3 regions of the Vibrio gallaecicus genome follow, and region 1 is predicted to be linked to each of the others. Evidence: riboswitches for the same ligand, from Rfam matches in the RefSeq annotation. Region 1 holds a riboswitch; each other region holds the start of a gene.

Region 1 (7,475 bases):
TGCATATTCACATCTTAGGGATTTGTGGCACTTTTATGGGTGGTGCCGCTGTTTTAGCTCGTCAATTGGGTCATAAAGTGACAGGAAGCGATGCTAATGTTTATCCACCTATGAGCACGCTTTTAGAATCCCAAGGCATTGAGATTATTGAAGGGTTTGATCCTCAGCAGTTAGAGCCAAGACCGGATTTAGTGGTGATTGGAAATGCGATGAGCCGCGGTAACCCATGTGTCGAATATGTACTTAACAACAATCTAAAATACACGTCTGGCCCCCAGTGGCTACAAGAGTTCTTACTGCATGACCGTTGGGTTCTTGCTGTGTCTGGGACACACGGAAAAACGACCACATCGAGCATGTTAGCTTGGATTTTAGAAGACTGTGGCTATGCCCCAGGCTTTTTGGTGGGAGGGGTGCTTGGCAATTTCGGCATCTCAGCTCGCTTAGGTGAGAGTATGTTTTTCGTAGTCGAAGCCGATGAGTATGACAGTGCTTTTTTCGATAAACGTTCTAAGTTTGTTCACTACCATCCAAGAACCTTAGTCATGAATAATTTAGAGTTCGATCATGCGGATATTTTTGATGATTTAGAGGCAATTAAGCGTCAATTTCATCATTTGGTACGCACTGTTCCAAGCAATGGTCGAATTTTCTCCCCAAGACAAGATACTGCCATTGAAGATGTACTGGAACGTGGTTGTTGGAGTGAAACTGAATACAGCAGTGAAGCTTCATTGAATCAAGAAACTGATATTTTAGTGAATCAGCCTAGTGAAGAAAGTTTGAATGATTGGCGTGCTGAAAAGTTAGTTAAAGATGGTTCTCAATTTAATGTCTACTTCCAAAATGAAAAAGTCGGAACGGTGGATTGGGATCTTGTTGGCGACCACAATGTAAATAATGCATTGATGGCAATTGCAGCGGCTCGTCATGTGGGCGTTACTCCCGACCTAGGCTGTGAATCTCTTGCTAAGTTTATTAATACGAAGCGTCGTTTAGAATTAAAAGGCGAAGTTGCGAAGGTGAAGGTGTATGACGATTTTGCTCATCACCCTACAGCAATTGAACTTACTTTAGGTGGGTTACGTAATAAGGTGGGTGAGCAGAAAATTATCGCGGTTCTGGAACCTCGCTCTGCCACGATGAAGCGAGGTGTTCATAAAGAGACATTAGCTGACTCTTTAAAGCAAGCTGATTCCACGTACTTGTTCCAGCCTGATAATATTGATTGGTCAGTTCAAGATATTGCTGACGCATGTCATCAACCCGCTTATGTGAGTGATGATATGGATGCTTTCGTATCAAGAATCGTTGCTGAAGCACAACCACAAGACCAAATACTTGTGATGAGTAATGGCGGCTTTGGCGGTATCCATCAAAAGTTACTGGATGCACTTGCAAGCAAGAATTAACACTCACCATAGAATTATTAATAAGAAGTAATTGAGATCATGACGACAAAGAATAAAGCCATCACATTAGCTTTTACTGGCGCTTCTGGCGCCCCTTATGGCTTACGTTTATTAGAGTGTTTACTTGCTGCTGATTATCAAGTGTATCTACTCATTTCTTCTGCGGCTCGCGTAGTCATGGCAACGGAACATGATCTTAAATTGCCAGCGGGTCCAGACGCAGCAAAAGCGGTGCTGGTTAAGCACTTAAATTGCGATCCTGAAAAGCTGATTGTATGCGGCAAGGATGATTGGTTTTCGCCTGTGGCATCTGGTTCTGCTGCTCCTAAGCAGATGGTGGTTTGCCCATGTTCAGCAGGAAGTGTTGCGTCTATCGCTCATGGAATGTCAGATAATTTGATTGAACGCGCCGCTGATGTGGTGATGAAAGAGCGTGGACAATTATTGTTGGTGGTAAGAGAAACTCCATTTTCTACACTGCATTTAGAGAACATGCATAAGTTATCCACTATGGGTGTGACTATTATGCCCGCTGCTCCGGGTTTTTATCATCAACCTAAGACCATTGAAGATCTGGTGGATTTTATGGTGGCGAGAATTTTGGATCACCTTGGTGTTGAGCAAGGTTTAGTGCCACGTTGGGGATATGATCAACGCAAGTAACGGGATCGTTATAGCTTATTGAGTCAATTCCAATTACAATCCAAATCACTCATCGGGGAGCGAAGCATTCGATTTATGAATGTTAGCTGAGATCAAGTTTAACCTTGGGACCCGTAAACCTGAACCAGATAATGCTGGCGTAGGAATTGAGTTAGGATCCTACCTATTTATCCTCCCTCAAACCTGTGCCGCTCATGACCATGGAGAGCGTCCAGTGAAATTTGCATTAACTACTCTTGCTTTAGCAACAGTGACTTCATTTTCAGCTTTAGCTGCTGATAGTACACTAGCGGCTAATAGTACATTAACGGTGTATACCTACGATTCTTTTGCTGCTGATTGGGGACCTAGACCAGCAGTAGAAAAAGCATTTGAAGCGCAGTGTGGCTGTGATGTTAACTTTGTTGCTTTAGAGGATGGTGTGTCTATTTTAAATCGACTGCGTCTTGAAGGTGGCAATAGTAAGGCTGACATCATTTTAGGTTTAGATAACAACCTGATGGCTGAAGCGAAAAAAACAGGTTTATTGGCTGAGCATAAAGTAGATACTTCTGCTGTTACTCTGCCTAATGGTTGGAGCGATAATACGTTTGTACCGTTCGACTTTGGTTACTTTGCTTTTGTTTACAATAAAGAAAAGCTAGAAAACCCGCCAAAAAGCTTAAAAGAATTAGTTGAGCAACGTGATGACCTTAAAGTGATTTATCAAGATCCTCGCACCTCAACACCTGGTCAAGGTTTAATGCTTTGGATGAAGTCTGTGTATGGTGACGACACGACTCAAGCATGGAAACAGCTAGCGAAAAAGACAGTAACCGTGACGAAAGGTTGGTCTGAAGCTTACTCTATGTTTTTAGAGGGTGAATCTGATTTAGTGCTTTCTTACACGACGTCACCTGCTTATCACATTATTGCAGAAAGCGACTCAAAATACGCAGCCGCAAATTTTGCTGAAGGTCATTACACCCAAGTTGAAGTTGCCGCAAAAGTGAAAGGCAGCAAAAATGAAAAGCTTGCTGATGAATTCATGCAGTTCATTTTAAGCGATGGCTTCCAATCTGCCATGCCAACCGGAAATTGGATGTACCCTGTGACTGGCGTTAAATTACCTGAAGGCTTTGAAGCGTTGACAGTGCCAAGTAATGCACTGAGCTTTTCTTCAGATGAAGTAGCAGAAAATCGTAAGACTTGGATCCGTGAATGGCAAAGTGCTTTAACATTTTAATCGTTCTTTTTGGTTCTCAAGTGAAACATTTTTAACGGAGCGACATGTTAAATTCGATTCCAAAGATTGGCTTATGGGTTGCGTTACTCATTGCCGCTTTTGTTATCTCATCAGTAGGGGCATTGCTTAGCAATGCCCCTACTCTTGATATAAGCCAAGTATGGTCAGACCCTTACTATTGGCATGTAACAAAGTTCAGTTTCTATCAAGCTACACTTTCGATGGTATTAAGTGTGCTTTTTGCTATTCCTGTTGCTCATGCTTTATCTCGCCGTCAGTTCCCTGGGCGAAGTATTTTATTGCGGCTTTTTGCCTCTACCTTAGTTCTTCCTGTTCTCGTTGGTGTGTTTGGGATTCTAGCTATTTATGGCAACAGTGGTTGGTTGGCTAAAGGGCTCGCTCAATTTGATATTAAACTCCCATTTTCAATCTACGGTCTAAATGGCATTTTGCTTGCGCATGTCTTTTTCAATTTGCCTTACGCTAGCCGGCTTTTATTACAAGCGATTGAGACGGTGCCTGCAGAACAGCACAAGCTGTGTGCTCATTTAGGAATGACGCATTGGGATAAGTTTAAATGGGTAGAATGGCCTAGGTTACGCCAGCAGCTTCCTCATGTATGTGGCTTAGTGTTTATGCTGTGCTTTACTAGTTTTGCAACTGTCATGGCATTAGGTGGCGGTCCGAAATCGACCACTATAGAACTCGCCATTTATCAAGCGATTAAGTTTGATTTTGATTTACAGGCGGGGGCGATACTGGCGATTTGGCAAATGCTATTGTGCGGTGTCCTCGCGATCAGTATTCAACGCCTCTCTAAACCGATCTCTGTTACTCCTAGCCAACAGTCTGATGATAAGTATTTAGTGAAAGATACTTATTGGTCAAAAGGGTGGGATAGCTTTTGGATCATAGCTGTTTCACTGCTTGTGCTACCACCTTTGGTCATGGTCATCATTAGTGGTATTAATGCGCAAGGTTTTAATGTCTTAACCAGTGCGCCTTTTTGGAACGCTCTTGGAACATCATTAAAAGTGGCCGTGCTTGCCAGTATTATTGCGATGATCATTGGTATCGCGATTCTTATAACTAGCCGAGCTTGGCGTCTGCATGGCAAAAACTTCAAAGCCGATAAAATTGAATTAGTGGGCACCATTATTTTGGTGACACCAGGGCTAGTGATCAGTACTGGTTTATTCTTGTTACTTCGATCATTTACCGATGTTTTTAGCTTAGCCTTTTTCGTTGTGGTTGCGGTAAACAGTTTAATGGCATTGCCTTATGTGATTAAAACCCTTGCGCAACCTATGTTGCACCTAGCTCAGCAATATCAATATTTATGTCCAAGTTTGGGTATGACGGGACTGACTCGATTCAGGTTAGTGGAATGGCGAGCGTTACGAAAGCCGATGGCACAAGCGTTTGCGATTAGTTTTATGTTAGCTATAGGTGACTTAAGCGCAATTGCTTTATTTGGCAGTCATGATTTTAGAACGTTACCTTTGTATTTATTCCAATTGCTAGGCAGTTATCAAATGGAGGCGGCTGCGGTGGTTTCTGTGAGTTTATTGCTACTGAGTGTGGGCAGTTTTAGTCTGATTGAATTTTTATTTACTCGAAACTCAAATTCTAACGCGAAAGAATTAAGGAACCGATAATGTTAGTGATGAAAGAGGTGGACTACCACTATCACCGAGAGTTGTTTCGCTTTGACTTTCAAGCTGAGCAGGGCGACATTGTCGCGTTGATGGGACCGAGCGGTGCCGGAAAGTCCACACTATTGGCGCTGGTTGCTGGGTTTATCGAGCCTACATCGGGTGAGATCTCTGTGGCAGGGCAATCGCTTATTGGTAAGGAAGCGCATCAACGTCCATTGGCTATGCTGTTTCAAGAACACAACCTGTTTGCCCACCTCACGGTACGTGAAAATATTGGCTTAGGGTTGCATCCGGGTTTAAAGCTTACAGTAACCCAAAAGCTCGAAGTTGAGCAGGCTGCAGCACAAGTTGGAGTGGCGGAATATTTAGATAGATTGCCGGAGCATTTATCTGGCGGTCAGCGTCAGCGTGTCGCGCTTGCCCGCTGTTTTGTTCAGCCTCATGATATCTGGTTACTTGATGAACCTTTCTCAGCACTTGACCCTTTGCTTCGTGAGGAAATGCTTAACCTAGTGAAGCGATTAGCGGCAGAGCGAAATATTACGGTCTTGATGGTGACTCACCATTTAGGTGATGCACGCAGTATCGCGAATAAGTTTGTTTTTGTGGCACTCGGTAAGGTGCTGGTTGAAGACTCGATAGAGGTACTGACGGCTGATCATTCCCAGCAAGAATTGAGCTCATTTGTTAAAGCGGGTGAGTGACGACTGAACTTTGATAGTCAATACATATTGAGGCTAAGTACATCTTAATACTTCAGTACATATCGATATTAAGCACTTCTAAAACCAAAAGACCTAGCATGTGCTAGGTCTTTTATTATCTTTCTGAGTAAAGAGGGGCGAAGGTTAGTCGCCTAGCTTTAACTCTTTTAAGATTTGGAAAATCTCACGAGAAGACTTGGCTGGCTTATTCGCTGATTTCTCTTTGTTAGCTTGGCGAGCGAGCTGGCGAAGACGCTGACGGTCTGCTTCAGGGTACATGTCCATCACTTCTGAAATAGCTTTATCGCCTTCAGCAACAACGCGGTCACGCAGTTGTTCTAGTTTGTGCAGTTCAACTGTTGCTTGAGAGTGTTTGTTGCGAATCTTATCTAAAGCAGCTTGAATTGGCTCAGGATCTACATTGCGCATTACTTTACCAATGTATTGAAGTTGACGTCGCTTTGCTTCGTTCTTAAAGCGCTGTGCATCTTTAATCGCTAAAGCCAGATCTTCAGACAAAGGAAACTTATCAAGAATCGAAGGCTTTAATTCAACAAGCTCTTCTCCCAGCTTTTGCAGGGCGTCCATGTCCGTTTTCATTTCTGTCTTACTTACCCAGATGATTTCTTCTTCTGGTTCCCATGGGGCTTTTTGGTTTTTGCGAGCCATCTTTTCTGCCTATATCACTATCTCAAACGAATATACGCCTATTTTAGCAAGAATCTTGGGGAGAATGCGAAATTCTTGTTATCCTAACGAATATTGATACTTAAAATTAGATTAGATATGGATGTGAAACAGCAAGTCGCTCAGCAACGTGTTGAGTTAGAAGCCGCAGTAGCGAAAGCATTAGACATGGCATCAGTCAGCTCAGACGCAGCTGAAGTCGCAATAACTAAATCAACGGGATTAAGTGTTTCTACTCGCATGTGTGAAGTGGAAAACGTTGAATTTAATAGTGATGGTGCGCTTGGTATTACTGTTTATCGCGGTCAGAAGAAAGGCAGCGCATCAACATCTGATCTTAGTGAAAAAGCTATCGCTCAGACTGTTGCTGCTGCATTAGATATTGCTCAGTACACTTCTGAAGACCCATATGCAGGTCCTGCACCGAAAGAATTAATGGTTCAAGAGATTCCAGATCTTGATTTATTCCACCCTGATGAACCTAATCCTGATGTTGCCGCTGAAATTGCGATTGCAGCTGAAAGACAAGCTTTAGCTTATAGTGACAAAATTAAGCAAAGTGATGGTGCAAGCTACGATAGCCATTATGGCGTGAAGGTTTATGGTAATAGCCATGGATTATTAGCAAGCTATGCTTCAAGTCGTCACAGCACGAGCTGTTGTGTGATTGGTGAAGGTGCAAATGGCGAAATGGAACGAGACTACAGCTATACGCTTGCTCGTCACCGTGATGATTTGTGGACGCCTGAGCGTGTTGGTCAAGAAGCGGCAGAAAAAACCGTTAGCCGTTTAGATGCAAGAAAGCTCGCTACAGGTAAATACCCGATAATGTTTGCTCCTGATGTTGCAACAGGTCTAGTTGGTCATTTAGTGATGGCTATCAGTGGTGGCAATCTATATCGCAAGTCTTCATTCTTATTGGATCACCTAGGCAAACAAATTTTACCAGAGTGGTTTAACATTTCTGAAAAGCCACATGTATTACGCGGCTTAGCTTCTAGCCCCTTCGATAGTGAAGGCGTCTTCACTCAAGACCGTGAGATTATTACTGACGGTGTGTTAGCGACTTATCTACTGACAAGCTACGCTGCGCGTAAAATGGATATGACTTCAACAGGTCACGCTG
Region 2 (7,475 bases), 330 kb from region 1:
CTTTTGGCGAATCAGCCAAAGTTATCGCTCGAACCACAGCTAAACTAGATACACCACAGTCCCAGACTTCAGGTGCTGTATGTTGATCTATACCGCCAATGGCGACAGTCGGGTAACCCAATGTAGTTTGTGAATAAGGGATCGTATCAATCAACTGTTGATATAAACCTAAACGAACGAGACCTTGTGGCTTCGAGGGCATTTGCTTTGTAGTAGTTGGAAAGATATGACCAAGGGCAATATAGCTTGGGTTGATTTGTATAATCCGAAGTAACTCATAATAGCCATGTGTAGAAAGCCCCAGTCTAATTCCAGCCTCACTCAGCTGTAATAAGTTTGACTCTTCAATATCTTCCTGCCCCAAATGCACTCCGAATGCTTGGTGTTTAAGTGCCAGCTTCCAGTAGTCATTAATAAAGACTTGAGCCTGATACTTTTGACCCAGACAGATCGCTTGCTTGACTTGTTTTTCAAGATCGGCTTGATTCGGATTTTTTATTCTGAGCTGAATAGTTTTAACACCTAACTTCAGCAACGTTTCAATCCAACTTACGTCGTCTACTACGGGGTATAGCCCTAAGCTAGATTTAATCAGGCTTGGGAAAGTCAGCGGATTGTTCGAGTGCGCCCAACCAACATGTATTCCTAGCCTCTTATCTTCAAGAATAGGAACTGGGAATACGTCGAAACTATTTGGCCATGTTTCACGTGGAACATTAGAAGCTGCGTTAGCAATGACCAAAGCATCTTCAATGGGGAAATCTAAAGCGAGTAAAGTAACAAACCAAGATATATGTCTATAGGTATCTACGTCATTCGGTTTTCTAGATGTATGAATAGCTCGGTTACCATCAAGAGTCGACCATATATCCAGTCTTCTATCCGTATCTTTCAAGCCAACAAAAATACTTTGCTCACTTGAACTTAGACGCTCTAATAACACATCAAAGGGTATTGTTTGATTGTACTCAAGGACAAAATCTTCTACGGAGCGATTAAGCTCAAATCCACCGTCATTGAATCCAATGTTAGTGGTGCTATCTTCTTCAACTAAAGAGAAATACGGAGTTGGACTTACACCCAACTCAACATGATTAATTGCAAAGTCTTGTTGCTTCGCAATTAATAAACAGTGTTGTATCTCTCCCGTTAGCTCAACAATTTGAGTAGGGATTAATATTTTCACTGTGATTAGTCCTCTAGCTGAGCCTCTTTGTCGGAAACTGCGAGATGGTATAGCTCAGATCCTGTCTCTCTAAATTCCTGCGATTTTTTACGCATACCTTTTAGTGGGTTATCCAGCATTTTGATTTCAATCGCTTGATCAGCCGCTACTTGCTTTGAATCTTTTGCATACTCACGAACTTCTTGAGATATCTTCATTGAGCAGAATTTAGGACCACACATAGAGCAAAAGTGCGCAACTTTACCAGACTCTTGAGGTAAGGTTTCATCATGGAATGCTCTTGCCGTATCAGGGTCTAGACCTAAGTTAAACTGGTCCTCCCAACGGAATTCAAAGCGTGCTTTTGATAGTGCATTATCACGAATCTGTGCTCCTGGGTGGCCTTTTGCTAAGTCTGCAGCATGTGCAGCAAGCTTATATGTAATCAAACCCGTCTTCACATCTTCTTTATTTGGTAGCCCTAAGTGCTCTTTCGGTGTTACATAGCAAAGCATCGCACAGCCGTACCAACCAATCATTGCAGCACCAATACCAGAGGTAATATGATCGTAGCCTGGGGCAATATCAGTAGTAAGTGGACCTAGCGTATAGAATGGAGCTTCATGACAATGCTCTAACTGCTCATCCATATTCTCTTTAATCAGATGCATTGGAACATGACCAGGACCTTCAATGATCACTTGAACATCATACTCCCAAGCCACCTTAGTTAACTCACCTAAAGTACGTAACTCTGAGAATTGAGCCTCATCATTGGCATCTGCAATAGAGCCTGGGCGTAAACCATCACCTAATGACAGAGCAACATCGTACTTTGCACAGATTTCACAGATTTCACGGAAATGGGTATAAAGGAAGCTTTCTTGGTGGTGAGCAAGACACCATTTCGCAATAATAGAACCGCCACGAGAGACAATACCTGTCACACGCTTAGCAGTCATTGGAACATAGCGCAGTAGTAAGCCAGCGTGAATAGTAAAGTAGTCAACACCCTGCTCTGCTTGTTCAATCAGCGTATCACGCATGACTTCCCAATTAAGATCTTCAGCAACGCCATTAACTTTTTCAAGGGCCTGGTACATTGGAACGGTACCAATCGGCACAGGGCTGTTACGTAGTATCCATTCTCGAGTTTCGTGAATATTACGTCCAGTAGACAGATCCATCACAGTGTCGCCGCCCCAACGAGTTGACCATACTAACTTCTCAACTTCCTCTTCAATTGAGGAGCTCACTGAAGAGTTACCAATATTAGCATTCACTTTCACTAGGAAGTTTCGACCAATGATCATTGGCTCTGATTCAGGGTGGTTAATATTTGAAGGGATAATAGCTCGTCCTTCAGCAACTTCTTTTCGAACAAACTCAGGGGTAATTTCTTTAGGTAGATTGGCACCAAAACTGTGTCCAGGATGTTGATGGTTTAGCTGTTCATCTGCAAACTTTTGACGCCCCATATTCTCACGAATGGCAATGTATTCCATTTCAGGAGTAATGATACCTTGTCGAGCATAGTGCAACTGTGTAACACAACTACCTTCAGTAGCACGCCTAATACGTGGTAGATTTCCATAACGTAGGTCATCGAGAGTCTCATCCTCTAACCTCTCCTTCGTATATACAGAACTTACGTCATCAAGTAATTCAGTATCGCTTCTTTCCTCAATCCAATTCTCTCTTAGCTTAGAAAGACCGCTGTAAAGGTCGATATCATGACTTGGATCGGTGTAAAAGCCTGAGGTGTCATAAACTTGAATAGGCTCATTAGGCTCAAATATAGGGGCATCTTTAGTACCTCCGACTAAGCTGTCAGCCAAAGATATTTCACGAACAGGTACTTGGATATCTGGGCGTGAACCTTCAATATAAGTTTTATTAGAGTTTGGGTAGGGTTGTACTGAAAGTGAATCAATAAATTGCTTCGCTTCCAATCTTGATTGTTTACGGCTCGACATAGCATTCTTCCTTGTTTGTTTTTTAAAACAAATATTTATTTTGGATAAAAATGCTTGGCGGATTAGATGCTACAAGAGGGATCACGCGCCTATAATTCAGCTGTGATCTAAGGATAGATTGACTAGAAACTAGTTAGATATCTACTCTTGTTCCCTTCGCAGGTATTAGCCTGATCAGGTTCAACGGATCCCGTATTAACGGTCTCAGCCATATGGCACTCCGACAAGTGATATCGAGTATATAAAATCAACTTAGATAAACCAAGCGACCTGTTAGATTTGTTGTAACTAAAGTTAAGATTTAATTAAAAGCTGGAAGCCAATCCATGCTGCGGAGATACTTAATACGACATTAAGTAAAACATTCAGACCCATCTTAAAAAAAGCGCCCTGCTGCATCAGTAATACATTATCCATAGAGAAGGTTGAAAAGGTAGTTAATGCACCAAGGAAACCTAAACCGATAATCTGTCGCCACGGTTCTGTAGCAAGTAGCTCATTTTCAAATGCAGCGATTAATAACCCCATGATAAACGAGCCAATAACATTAACCGTTAAAGTTCCGTATGGAAAACCTCGCCCAAATAATGCGACGCAAAGTTCTGATATTAGATAGCGTGAGCATGCACCAAATGCACCACCCACAGCGATAAAGCCCAAAATTGATAATTGTCCCATAGCTCCCCCCATTAAATTACTTGCTACATTCTAGCTTTTAGCTAAATAAAATCGAGTAAACAACATAAGATTATTCAGATAATTTAAAAAGTTACAGCTGTCACGTTAATCGTAGTTTCAGTAATAAGTAAGTTTCTTGATCAAGGAGTTGGATCCAGCTGGCGAGTAAAACGGAATGGATGAGTATTAAGATAGGAATCAACTATTTTCTTCCATATAGAAAAAAAGCTCATACTGAAAAGTATGAGCTTTTTTAATATGGCAGGGGTGGAGAGATTCGAACTCCCAACACGCGGATTTGGAATCCGCTGCTCTGCCAATTGGAGCTACACCCCTAAAATTTTTCTAACATAAGTTAGATTCGAAAAAAGCCTTGCATGTAGCAAGGCTTTTTCCTAAATAGTGGCGGAGTGGACGGGACTCGAACCCGCGACCCCCGGCGTGACAGGCCGGTATTCTAACCAACTGAACTACCACTCCGCAGTGGTCAACTCACTAAGTGAGCGTCCATATCTCCAGGTTGGTCAACCTAAAGATTATAATTTAAAGCCTGGCGATGTCCTACTCTCACATGGGGAAGCCCCACACTACCATCGGCGCTATTGTGTTTCACTTCTGAGTTCGGCATGGGATCAGGTGGGTCCACAATGCTATGGTCGCCAAGCAAATTTTGCTTTTACTTCCAGTTTTAAAAACTGAAGGCAAAATAATCTGGAAAGCTGTTTTTGTTCTCTTCAAACTCATTCAAGGTCTGGTATTTCTATGAGTCCACAAAACCCCTTGGGTGTTGTATGGTTAAGCCTCACGGGCAATTAGTACAGGTTAGCTCAATGCCTCGCAGCACTTACACACCCTGCCTATCAACGTCGTAGTCTACGACAACCCTTAAGGACGCTTAAAGCGTCAGGGAAAACTCATCTCAAGGCTCGCTTCGCGCTTAGATGCTTTCAGCGCTTATCGATTCCGAACTTAGCTACCGGGCAATGCCATTGGCATGACAACCCGAACACCAGAGGTTCGTCCACTCCGGTCCTCTCGTACTAGGAGCAGCCCCTTTCAATTTTCCAACGCCCACGGCAGATAGGGACCGAACTGTCTCACGACGTTCTAAACCCAGCTCGCGTACCACTTTAAATGGCGAACAGCCATACCCTTGGGACCGACTTCAGCCCCAGGATGTGATGAGCCGACATCGAGGTGCCAAACACCGCCGTCGATATGAACTCTTGGGCGGTATCAGCCTGTTATCCCCGGAGTACCTTTTATCCGTTGAGCGATGGCCCTTCCATTCAGAACCACCGGATCACTATGACCTGCTTTCGCACCTGCTCGAATTGTCATTCTCGCAGTCAAGCGGGCTTATGCCATTGCACTAACCACACGATGTCCAACCGTGTTTAGCCCACCTTCGTGCTCCTCCGTTACTCTTTGGGAGGAGACCGCCCCAGTCAAACTACCCACCAGGCACTGTCCGTAATCCCGATTCAGGGACCGACGTTAGAACATCAAGCATACAAGGGTGGTATTTCAAGGACGACTCCATCACATCTAGCGACGCAATTTCATAGTCTCCCACCTATCCTACACATGTAGGGTCAATGTTCAGTGCCAAGCTGTAGTAAAGGTTCACGGGGTCTTTCCGTCTAGCCGCGGGTACACTGCATCTTCACAGCGATTTCAATTTCACTGAGTCTCGGGTGGAGACAGCGTGGCCATCATTACGCCATTCGTGCAGGTCGGAACTTACCCGACAAGGAATTTCGCTACCTTAGGACCGTTATAGTTACGGCCGCCGTTTACCGGGGCTTCGATCAAGAGCTTCGACCGAAGTCTAACCCCATCAATTAACCTTCCGGCACCGGGCAGGCGTCACACCGTATACGTCATCTTACGATTTTGCACAGTGCTGTGTTTTTAATAAACAGTTGCAGCCACCTGGTATCTGCGACTCTCGTCTGCTCCATCCGCAAGGGACTTCACTGATAAGAGCGTACCTTCTCCCGAAGTTACGGTACCATTTTGCCTAGTTCCTTCACCCGAGTTCTCTCAAGCGCCTTGGTATTCTCTACCCGACCACCTGTGTCGGTTTGGGGTACGATTTCTTATAATCTGAAGCTTAGAGGCTTTTCCTGGAAGTATGGCATCAATGACTTCACTACCGTAGTAGCTCGACATCGTATCTCAGCGTTAATGAAAGTCCGGATTTACCTAAACTTTCCGCCTACGTACTTGGACCTGGACAACCGTCGCCAGGCTCACCTAGCCTTCTCCGTCCCCCCATCGCAATTATAAGAAGTACAGGAATATTAACCTGTTTCCCATCGACTACGCCTTTCGGCCTCGCCTTAGGAGTCGACTTACCCTGCCCCGATTAACGTTGGACAGGAACCCTTGGTCTTCCGGCGAGGGAGTTTTTCACTCCCTTTATCGTTACTCATGTCAGCATTCGCACTTCTGATACCTCCAGCAGCCCTTACAGACCACCTTCAACGGCTTACAGAACGCTCCCCTACCCCACATACCCTAAGGTACGTAGCCGCAGCTTCGGTGTATAGCTTAGCCCCGTTACATCTTCCGCGCAGGCCGACTCGACCAGTGAGCTATTACGCTTTCTTTAAATGATGGCTGCTTCTAAGCCAACATCCTGGCTGTCTGAGCCTTCCCACATCGTTTCCCACTTAGCTATACTTTGGGACCTTAGCTGGCGGTCTGGGTTGTTTCCCTCTCCACGACGGACGTTAGCACCCGCCGTGTGTCTCCCGGATAGTACTTACTGGTATTCGGAGTTTGCAAAGGGTTGGTAAGTCGGGATGACCCCCTAGCCTTAACAGTGCTCTACCCCCAGTAGTATTCGTCCGAGGCGCTACCTAAATAGCTTTCGGGGAGAACCAGCTATCTCCAGGTTTGATTGGCCTTTCACCCCTAGCCACAAGTCATCCGCTAATTTTTCAACATTAGTCGGTTCGGTCCTCCAGTTGATGTTACTCAACCTTCAACCTGCCCATGGCTAGATCACCTGGTTTCGGGTCTAATCCTAGCAACTGTACGCCCAGTTAAGACTCGGTTTCCCTACGGCTCCCCTAAACGGTTAACCTTGCTACTAAAATTAAGTCGCTGACCCATTATACAAAAGGTACGCAGTCACACCACGAAGGTGCTCCTACTGCTTGTACGTACACGGTTTCAGGTTCTATTTCACTCCCCTCACAGGGGTTCTTTTCGCCTTTCCCTCACGGTACTGGTTCACTATCGGTCAGTCAGTAGTATTTAGCCTTGGAGGATGGTCCCCCCATATTCAGACAGGATATCACGTGTCCCGCCCTACTCGATTTCACTGATTATGATGCGTCGGTTACGGGGCTATCACCCTTTGTTGCGACACTTTCCAGAGTCTTCACCTGCATCATTAAAAGCTTAAGGGCTAATCCAATTTCGCTCGCCGCTACTTTCGGAATCTCGGTTGATTTCTCTTCCTCGGGGTACTTAGATGTTTCAGTTCCCCCGGTTTGCCTCCTGTTGCTATGTATTCACAACAGGATACTTACTTATGTAAGTGGGTTTCCCCATTCAGGAATCCCAGACTCAAAAGGTTATTACTACCTAATCTGGGCTTATCGCAAGTTATTACGCCTTTCATCGCCTCTGACTGCCAAGGC
Region 3 (7,475 bases), on a different replicon from region 1:
GCCTGAAAATGACATCATCTCTGCCATTTCTTGAGTGGAATGCGCCATGATAGGAGACGCACCAATTGCCAATAAGGCATTCGCAGTATTGTTCATTACTACGTAGTTCGTAATATTAACGACCAGTGGCTTTTGCTCTCGAACGGCACTAAGTGCTTGAGTAATTTTTTCGATTAACACGGCTAGTTCCTTATTCATGAATGGCTTGGCTGAGGGTGCTCGGATTGAGCCTGAGATTGGATAGGGTGAGACTGGCTGTTAATCGAACTCAGTATATTGAGCCCTTGCTGCCAAAAAGCCACTTCCATGCGAGTTGCGGTTTTAAAAATATGAACGATGTTTTGGCCACGTTCGCTATTAATATCAATATCCGCCAGTAGCTGGTTGAAGTATTCCGCGCCAGTTGCTACTCCTGATTGGAACTCTTCACCGCCATAAAGGTTTATCCAGCTTGCGTATGGGTTACCTTCCAGCACCGTAGTGTCACTTTCTATTAACGCTTTTCCAATGACCGCATAGCCGATTGAGCAAGGTGCTAAAGCCGCGTAAAGATCAACCAAGTCTCCCGTCATTCCCGCGTCTAATACATAGCGGGTATAAGCAACGGTACCGAAATCCTCAGGCTCATTTTCAAGATCACTTTCGGTTAAACCCCATTGCTCGCAGTAAGTCACATGATGGGCAATTTCAGAATCCAACAAAGCATGGACGCTAGGTAAAGCTCGGCGCATATCAGCCAATGTTTTTGCCTTATAAATAGCTAAGGCATAAGCACGCGCATACTGCTTCAGGAACAAAAAATCTTGCTTGAGATAATGTAAAAAACAAGGTTGTTCTAAGGTACCTTTCGCTAACTGAGTAACGAATGAATGCTCGGTATAGTCTTGCCAATCTTGTTCGCAAGCTTGAATTAAATCTTGGTATTTCATGGTGCTTTCCTAATCGAAGTAAGCACCGAGAGCCAGTTCTCGGTACTTATCCAGAATGATTTTATGAGTTCGGCTTAAATTATTGAGATCAGCTTAGTTAAACGTTGGTACGTAGCTTGACGCTTTAGGTAGAGATTTGATGATGCCTTTGTCATACATAAACTGTGCGTAGTCATCGTAACGTTTATGATCGACAGCCGACGGGCGCAAAGCGAAGCGAGTAAGTGTGTCGTTCCATGCACGTTTGTTGAGTTCGTTGTTCAGTGTGTCTGGCGAGTAAGCCACAAACTCTTTCCACGATTCTTGAGGGTGGTTGACGATGTAAGTCGTCGCTTGTTCTAGTGCTTTATTGAATGCTTGAATTGCTTTCGCATCATGTTTATCTGCATTGGCGACAAAAACCAATTCATCATACGCAGGCACGCCGTGCTCTTCAGGGAAGAAGGCTTTAGCTTTAAACCCTTCTAGTGCTAATTGGTTGGTTTCGAAGTTACGTAACCCGCCCCAAATAGCATCTACTTTTCCAGAAGCAAGAGATGAAGACAGCGCCCAGCCAATATTGATCGTTTCAACATCTTCAAATGCGACATTTTCTTGAGCAAGCATAGTGCCGATCGTCGCTTCTTCATTGCCTGCTATCGCGATACCAATTTTTTTACCTTTTAAGTCGGCTAATGAATCATTCTTGCCGTTATCTAGCACCATTAAAGTATTGAGTGGTGTTGCGATAAGTGTAGAAGCGCGAACCAGTGGTAAGCCTGCTGCCACATCCATGGTTAAGCTTGGTTGGTAAGTAACCGCAAGATCAACGCGACCTGCTGCAACCAGTTTGGCTGGGGTACTTGGATCCGCAGGCTCTTGTATCTCAACTTCGATGCCTTGATCTTTAAAGTAACCACGTTCATGCGCAATAACGATTGGACCATGGTTGGGGTTCACGAACCAATCAAGCATAAGTGTCATTGGCTTTTCAGCTGCTAACGCGTGACCTGAAGTAAGAGAAGTAAGCAGGGCGATAGCACTCATTAGCTTGGTTTTTAATAGCTTAGTTTTTAGTAAATTGGTCTTTAATGGCTTAGTCTTTAATAGATTAGTACTTTTCACTTTTGTCATTTCCTTTTGCATTATGGTTGTCTGTGAGACATGTTCTGAGTTTTTACTTTTAAGATTGCTCGCAGCTTGGGTTTATTATTGGTTTTCCCAAGGTATTGCTTTTTTTAGTATTTTGTCGGTGATGAAATAAAGCGAGATGGATAGCACCGCCAGAATGAATAGTGCGGCAAACATTTCATCAATGATCATTCGCGCATTCGCTTGTAGCATTAAATATCCGAGCCCAGCACTAGAGCCGACCCACTCGCCTACGACTGCGCCTATTGGGGCAATGACAACGGCGACACGTATCCCAGAGGCTAATGTTGGCAATGCTGCTGGCAATTGGATATGGCGGAGTAGTTGCCATTTAGATGCGCCCATGGTTTTAGCAAGGTCTAGGTAGCCATTTGGCGTATTTCTTAGTCCGTCATAACAACAAGTGGTGACAGGGAAGAAGATTATGATGGCTGCCATCACGACTTTAGAAGCCATGCCATAGCCTAGCCAAAGCATCAAAACTGGTGCGATAGCAAAAACAGGAATGGCTTGGCTAGCAATTAAGATGGGCAATAACCAGCGTTTGAGCGGCTCAAACATCAACATCTGCAACGCGAAAAATAGCCCCATAGAAAGCCCAAGCAGTAAGCCGAATATGATTTCTTGAGCGGTCACCCATGTGTGCTTGAGTAACACGTCATGGCGCTCTATGAGCTTTATCATGACTTCTAGCGGGGCTGGTAATATGAAGCTCGGCATGGCAAATGCCGTTACAACGAGCTGCCATAAACCTAACACCACGGTGCCACTTATCAGCAAACGTACCGCTGGGTGGGTGCCTTGTTTTTGGTTAAACGTCGTTTCAACTGATGCCGTATTCTGTAATGCGTTATTACTGGTTTGGTTACTCATAATCACGCTCCAGCTGATTGAGTATCGCCTGTTGGAGCTCTGCGCATTTCGCATCCAATATTCTAGGAGGACAAGTCGAAGGCACTGAAAGAGGGTGAGCATTAGCTGGAGTGCCTTGTAATACATACAAGTTATTTGCTAAACGGACCGCTTCTTGGGGATCATGAGTAATCAACACAACGGTTTTATCTTGAAGCAACTCACTGGCGAGAGTTTGTAACTTATGTCTGTTGACAGCATCAAGCGCTGAAAATGGCTCATCCATCAATACGACGGGTTTGTCTTGCATCAGCGTTCGAGCTAATGCAACGCGCTGGCGCATTCCACCAGAAAGTTGAGCAGGTTTTGCATCTGCGTAGTCAGCCAGCCCGACTGCTTTTAAGAGTGAGAGAGCCTTTGCTTGAACATTGTTAGCAGAAGTAGCCTGTTTTGAAATATCGTGTTTAGAAGCTGAATGCTTAGAAATAGAGCCGTTTGACTGAGTCATAAAACGCTCACTTAAACAGACGTTATCAATCACTGAAAGCCAAGGCAGTAGAAGATCTTGCTGCGCCATGTAGGCGATACGACCCTGCAAAGGCAGGGTATCTGAGGTAGACAGTGAGCCATTCCATTCGACTTTGTCTTCTAGCAAACCAGCTAAATAACGTAAGACGGTGGTTTTCCCGCAACCACTTCGACCAAGTAGTACTGTCCATTTCCCAGCTTCAAGGTGTAAATGCAGGTTAGCTAAGGTATCTACAGCACTATCTTGGTAACGCAAGCTGGCATTATTTATTTCAATACCGACCTTGCTTATCTCGACATCTACCTTGTTTATTTCAATACCGACTTTTAACTGGCTTGTATGGTCTACGTGCACTGGTTTCTTTGGCTGACATTCAGGTGCTTCCTGTATGTCAGCAGTATTAGCGGACATTAGCATGCCCTGCATAGAAGTGGTTTACTGGTCCATGCCCTTGCCCAACTTGTAGTTCATCCGCGTGAGCAATCGCTTCAGATATGTATTTTTTACCTAAATTTACCGCTTGGTTTAGTTCATTACCTTGAGCTAGAAAAGACGCAATAGCGGAAGAAAGGGTACAGCCAGTACCATGAGTGTTTTTGGTCGGGTAGCGCTTTGCACTGATTAGAGATGAGCTACTTGGTAGTATGAGCAAATCATTACTGTTTTCGTCTTTCTCTAAATGACCACCTTTCAGTAAAACCGCCTTTGCGCCTAATGCTCTTAACTCTTCAACCATGTCTTGCATGTCAGATTCGCTTTCAGGCACTGGTTTCCCTGTTAAAGCCGCACCTTCCGGTAGGTTCGGGGTGATAATATCCGCAAGTGGGATCAGCTCTGCTTTTAATGTACTGATGGCCGATTCTTTCAGCAGTAAATCACCGCTGGTCGCTACCATTACTGGGTCGATAACTAAATGTTTTGGTTGGTACTGCTTAATTTTTTCGGCAACAACTTTGATAATCTCAGAGTCTGCCAGCATGCCGACTTTGACAGCCACAATATTTAGATCGGTGAAAACAGCGTCTAACTGGCTTGCCACGTGTTCTAAGGGGATGGGGAAAATGGCAGATACGCCTTGAGTGTTTTGCGAAGTGATAGCTGTGATGACAGAGCAAGCGAAGCTGCCAGTTGCAGACATAGCTTTGATATCAGCTTGAATACCCGCGCCGCCGCCACTGTCTGAACCTGCGATGGTTAAAACGATCGGTGTCGTTAAATCTGAAATGGTATTTTGTGAAAGGTATTCTGAATGAAGCGATTGTATTGGTGATGTCATGATGGCTCCTACTGTCGAAAAGACGCAGGAGAACAGGCATAGATCGATGAAAGGCGTGCAGTGAGAACAATGAGTGAAGACCCTATTGAAGTACTACGCAGATCAATGCTTATAGTTCCCTACGCCAGTGCTAACTGAATCAGGTTCAACGGGTCTCGAATCACGATCTCAGCAAATTCAGATAACTGTATTTGCCCCCCGACTATTGAGCATAATCATAACAGTACTTCCTACCTTGGGGTACTGATTTTAGACAGCCTAAGTATATTATAAAGTCTTAAAGTAGATATTCTAAATGGGATGATAAGTTTTAATTTACGTTTGAGTTAAAGATAACCAATGGCGTTATGGATGTTTGAAAAAAGCACATCATTGACGATTTCATCTTTAATCATTTTTTGATTGTTCGCCAACTCAACATCTGAAGAGATCCTAAAGCGTTTCAGTTCTGAATCGATAAGGTTGTAGATATGAACCCCATTCGTTGTTGAACCATTCGTACTTTTAATTACAGACGAGCTATCAGACGAGATTGCCTCGAAATCAAAGCTATATGAAAGCGCATTTTTCCAGCTTTTTGAGTCGTCAGTGATATCAAAATTCAAGTTTTCGACATCATTGATTTTTGAACCGGTTGGATAGTACAACATAGCGTCGATACCGATTAGGTTATCTTCTATAAGGCTGCGGTTAACGGTGAGTTTGAGGGTTGAAAACTCACCACGAGCATTGGCTTCATTTTGTTCGTCAAACTCAGAATAATGGATAGAAAAATCTTCAGTGGTTGGGTCCCAATGACAACTTAAATTGTATGCTGTATCCGTAGCAATGGCATTGGTGTAATTGGTGTGGCAGATGCTAATAATGTGCGCATAATCAATGCCTAAATGTTCAGAAACGTCTTGATAAGTCTCTTTTAGTTTATTGTCTATCTGGGTTTCACTTAGTTTATTTTCTGGAAGTGAAGCCTTGCTTTGAACATCAACATCGTTACATGCAATAAGGGTAGGTAAGGCGCTAAGAGCCAGCAATTTTTTTAACTTTGGAGTTTTATTTAGCATTGGAGTCCAGGACGTAATTTTAAAGGCGATTTAGTAATGATTAATCAAATGACGTTTAAGCCATTGCGTTGCAACTCCGTTTGCCTTTAACTCTGGGGTGATAAGCTCAATTCTGAGTAAGTGCCCCTTTTCACTGATTTCCGATTCAATGATATCGATTCGTTCTTGATTTTCTAATGCGACTGATTTTGGAATGACTGCCCAGCCAATGTCATTTTCAACCAAGGTGATCACTGACTCCATATCACTAACATTCACTCTCTCGATATCCGGTAAATCTATGTATTTATGTTCAAGGTTATAGATACTAGAGCGTGAAACTTGTTTAAAACCAAACAAATCGGCATGCCCAACAGGTGTTTTGGTTAATGGATTACCCTTGGAGCAAATTAAGCAGGTTTCTATGTAGTCTATGGTTTGAAAACGTATACTTTTATCAAAGAACCAGCGTCCAGTCGCGAGCCCTACATCGACTTCATTTTTCTCAATAAGGTAAACAATATCTTGAGTCATTAACTGCCTGACCACTAATTCAACCGTTGGGAATGTTAGTTGGAAATCGACAATGAGTTGGCGCATCTTTTTAGTCATCAACCAATCATCAATAGCAAGCACAATCCGATCTTCAATGCCGGAAGATAAATGGTGGGCATGGCTGAGTAGCGTCGTTTCAGATGCGATCATGTTCTTCGCATGAAACAATAAGGCAGCACCTTCGTTAGTAATAGTTGGTTTATAACCACTACGATCGAACAATGATAAATTTAGGTCAATTTCTAAATCTGAGATGGCGTTACTAATCCAAGACTGAGCTTTGCCTTGTTTTTTGGCTGCTGCGGAAAAAGAGCCACATTCAGCTGCGTACACAAATGCTTTAATTTTATCGGTGTTCAAATGACTGTTAACCTTAATCGCGTTATACCATCAGTATTTGTGTAGATTATAGGCTAAAAATTGAGATTAAAAGATAGACACTATAACTATTTATTATAGTGTTCGATGTTGAGGGGCTTGGAGACATAAATTACATTGATTATTGTGTCTCAAAACTAACGTTGTGATGGCTCACTTTTGGTTTCAGGGTGTGCCACGAAAGGGACTTTTTTAATAAAGAGTTTTAGGGCTTGATAGTAAATACCAAACACAATTTTGAAGGTCATAGCAGGAATACTAAGCAAAGTATTCCATAAACTTTGCGACGAAATTGGTCTTTTGGATAGGGCTAATGTCGCATCGAATACCTTGCGTTCTATATTTTGGTCATTGGGCTTTCGGTTTTCAATATGGACTAATGTGCTATGCGCTGGCGGTTTAATTTTCCAGTGGTACATCATATTAAGATCCATGAAAGGTGACACATGAAAGTCCTTTTTTACTTTCATCTCTTTCGCCATATCAATTAAGTAATAGTGCCTTTGCCGCCAAGGAGTGTTACTGACTTCTGCCAGCATATACTGGCATTTTCCTGCTGAATCGTAACAAAAATAGCAATTTATAGGGCTAAAATAGAGCCCTAAGCAGCGGCACTGAACCAGCATTGTCACTCTGTTTGAAGTATCCCAAGTACCACCCAATAGTTTTACTTTATCTGATATTCTATCTTTTAAATTGCCGGGCTCGTTTCTAATGTAGTCGGATTCGACAAATCGAATTGGGTTAAACCACCTCAGCCCAAAAACAAGGCTACGCGATGAGGT

Evidence for each region. Region 1 has a riboswitch for thiamine pyrophosphate ahead of thiB (thiamine ABC transporter substrate binding subunit). Riboswitches for the same ligand answer to the same signal wherever they lie in the genome.
Region 2: linked by a shared signal. The riboswitch ahead of thiC (phosphomethylpyrimidine synthase ThiC) and the one ahead of thiB (thiamine ABC transporter substrate binding subunit) in region 1 are both predicted to bind thiamine pyrophosphate.
Region 3: linked by a shared signal. The riboswitch ahead of thiD (bifunctional hydroxymethylpyrimidine kinase/phosphomethylpyrimidine kinase) and the one ahead of thiB (thiamine ABC transporter substrate binding subunit) in region 1 are both predicted to bind thiamine pyrophosphate.

What each region holds. Positions count from the first base shown of each region.
Region 1 covers NZ_AP025490.1:2,897,980-2,905,454, reverse strand. Annotated here, with positions in the region: gene mpl (UDP-N-acetylmuramate:L-alanyl-gamma-D-glutamyl-meso-diaminopimelate ligase) at 1-1,412, shown strand, start outside; gene OCU78_RS12635 (flavin prenyltransferase UbiX) at 1,452-2,075, shown strand; TPP riboswitch at 2,119-2,238, shown strand; gene thiB (thiamine ABC transporter substrate binding subunit) at 2,290-3,300, shown strand; gene thiP (thiamine/thiamine pyrophosphate ABC transporter permease ThiP) at 3,345-4,958, shown strand; gene thiQ (thiamine ABC transporter ATP-binding protein) at 4,958-5,662, shown strand; gene yjgA (ribosome biogenesis factor YjgA) at 5,807-6,331, opposite strand; gene pmbA (metalloprotease PmbA) at 6,449-7,475, shown strand, end outside.
Region 2 covers NZ_AP025490.1:3,227,085-3,234,559, forward strand. Annotated here, with positions in the region: gene OCU78_RS14210 (thiamine phosphate synthase) at 1-1,192, opposite strand, end outside; gene thiC (phosphomethylpyrimidine synthase ThiC) at 1,192-3,141, opposite strand; TPP riboswitch at 3,276-3,374, opposite strand; gene crcB (fluoride efflux transporter CrcB) at 3,436-3,819, opposite strand; tRNA gene OCU78_RS14225 (tRNA-Trp) at 4,079-4,155, opposite strand; tRNA gene OCU78_RS14230 (tRNA-Asp) at 4,223-4,299, opposite strand; rRNA gene rrf (5S ribosomal RNA) at 4,368-4,483, opposite strand; rRNA gene OCU78_RS14240 (23S ribosomal RNA) at 4,611-7,475, opposite strand, start outside.
Region 3 covers NZ_AP025491.1:1,562,070-1,569,544, reverse strand. Annotated here, with positions in the region: gene thiM (hydroxyethylthiazole kinase) at 1-180, opposite strand, end outside; gene tenA (thiaminase II) at 195-929, opposite strand; gene OCU78_RS21850 (ABC transporter substrate-binding protein) at 1,023-1,955, opposite strand; gene OCU78_RS21845 (ABC transporter permease) at 2,118-2,933, opposite strand; gene OCU78_RS21840 (ABC transporter ATP-binding protein) at 2,926-3,852, opposite strand; gene thiD (bifunctional hydroxymethylpyrimidine kinase/phosphomethylpyrimidine kinase) at 3,842-4,717, opposite strand; TPP riboswitch at 4,817-4,928, opposite strand; gene OCU78_RS21830 (hypothetical protein) at 5,044-5,778, opposite strand; gene OCU78_RS21825 (LysR family transcriptional regulator) at 5,809-6,672, opposite strand; gene OCU78_RS21820 (DUF1365 domain-containing protein) at 6,828-7,475, opposite strand, start outside.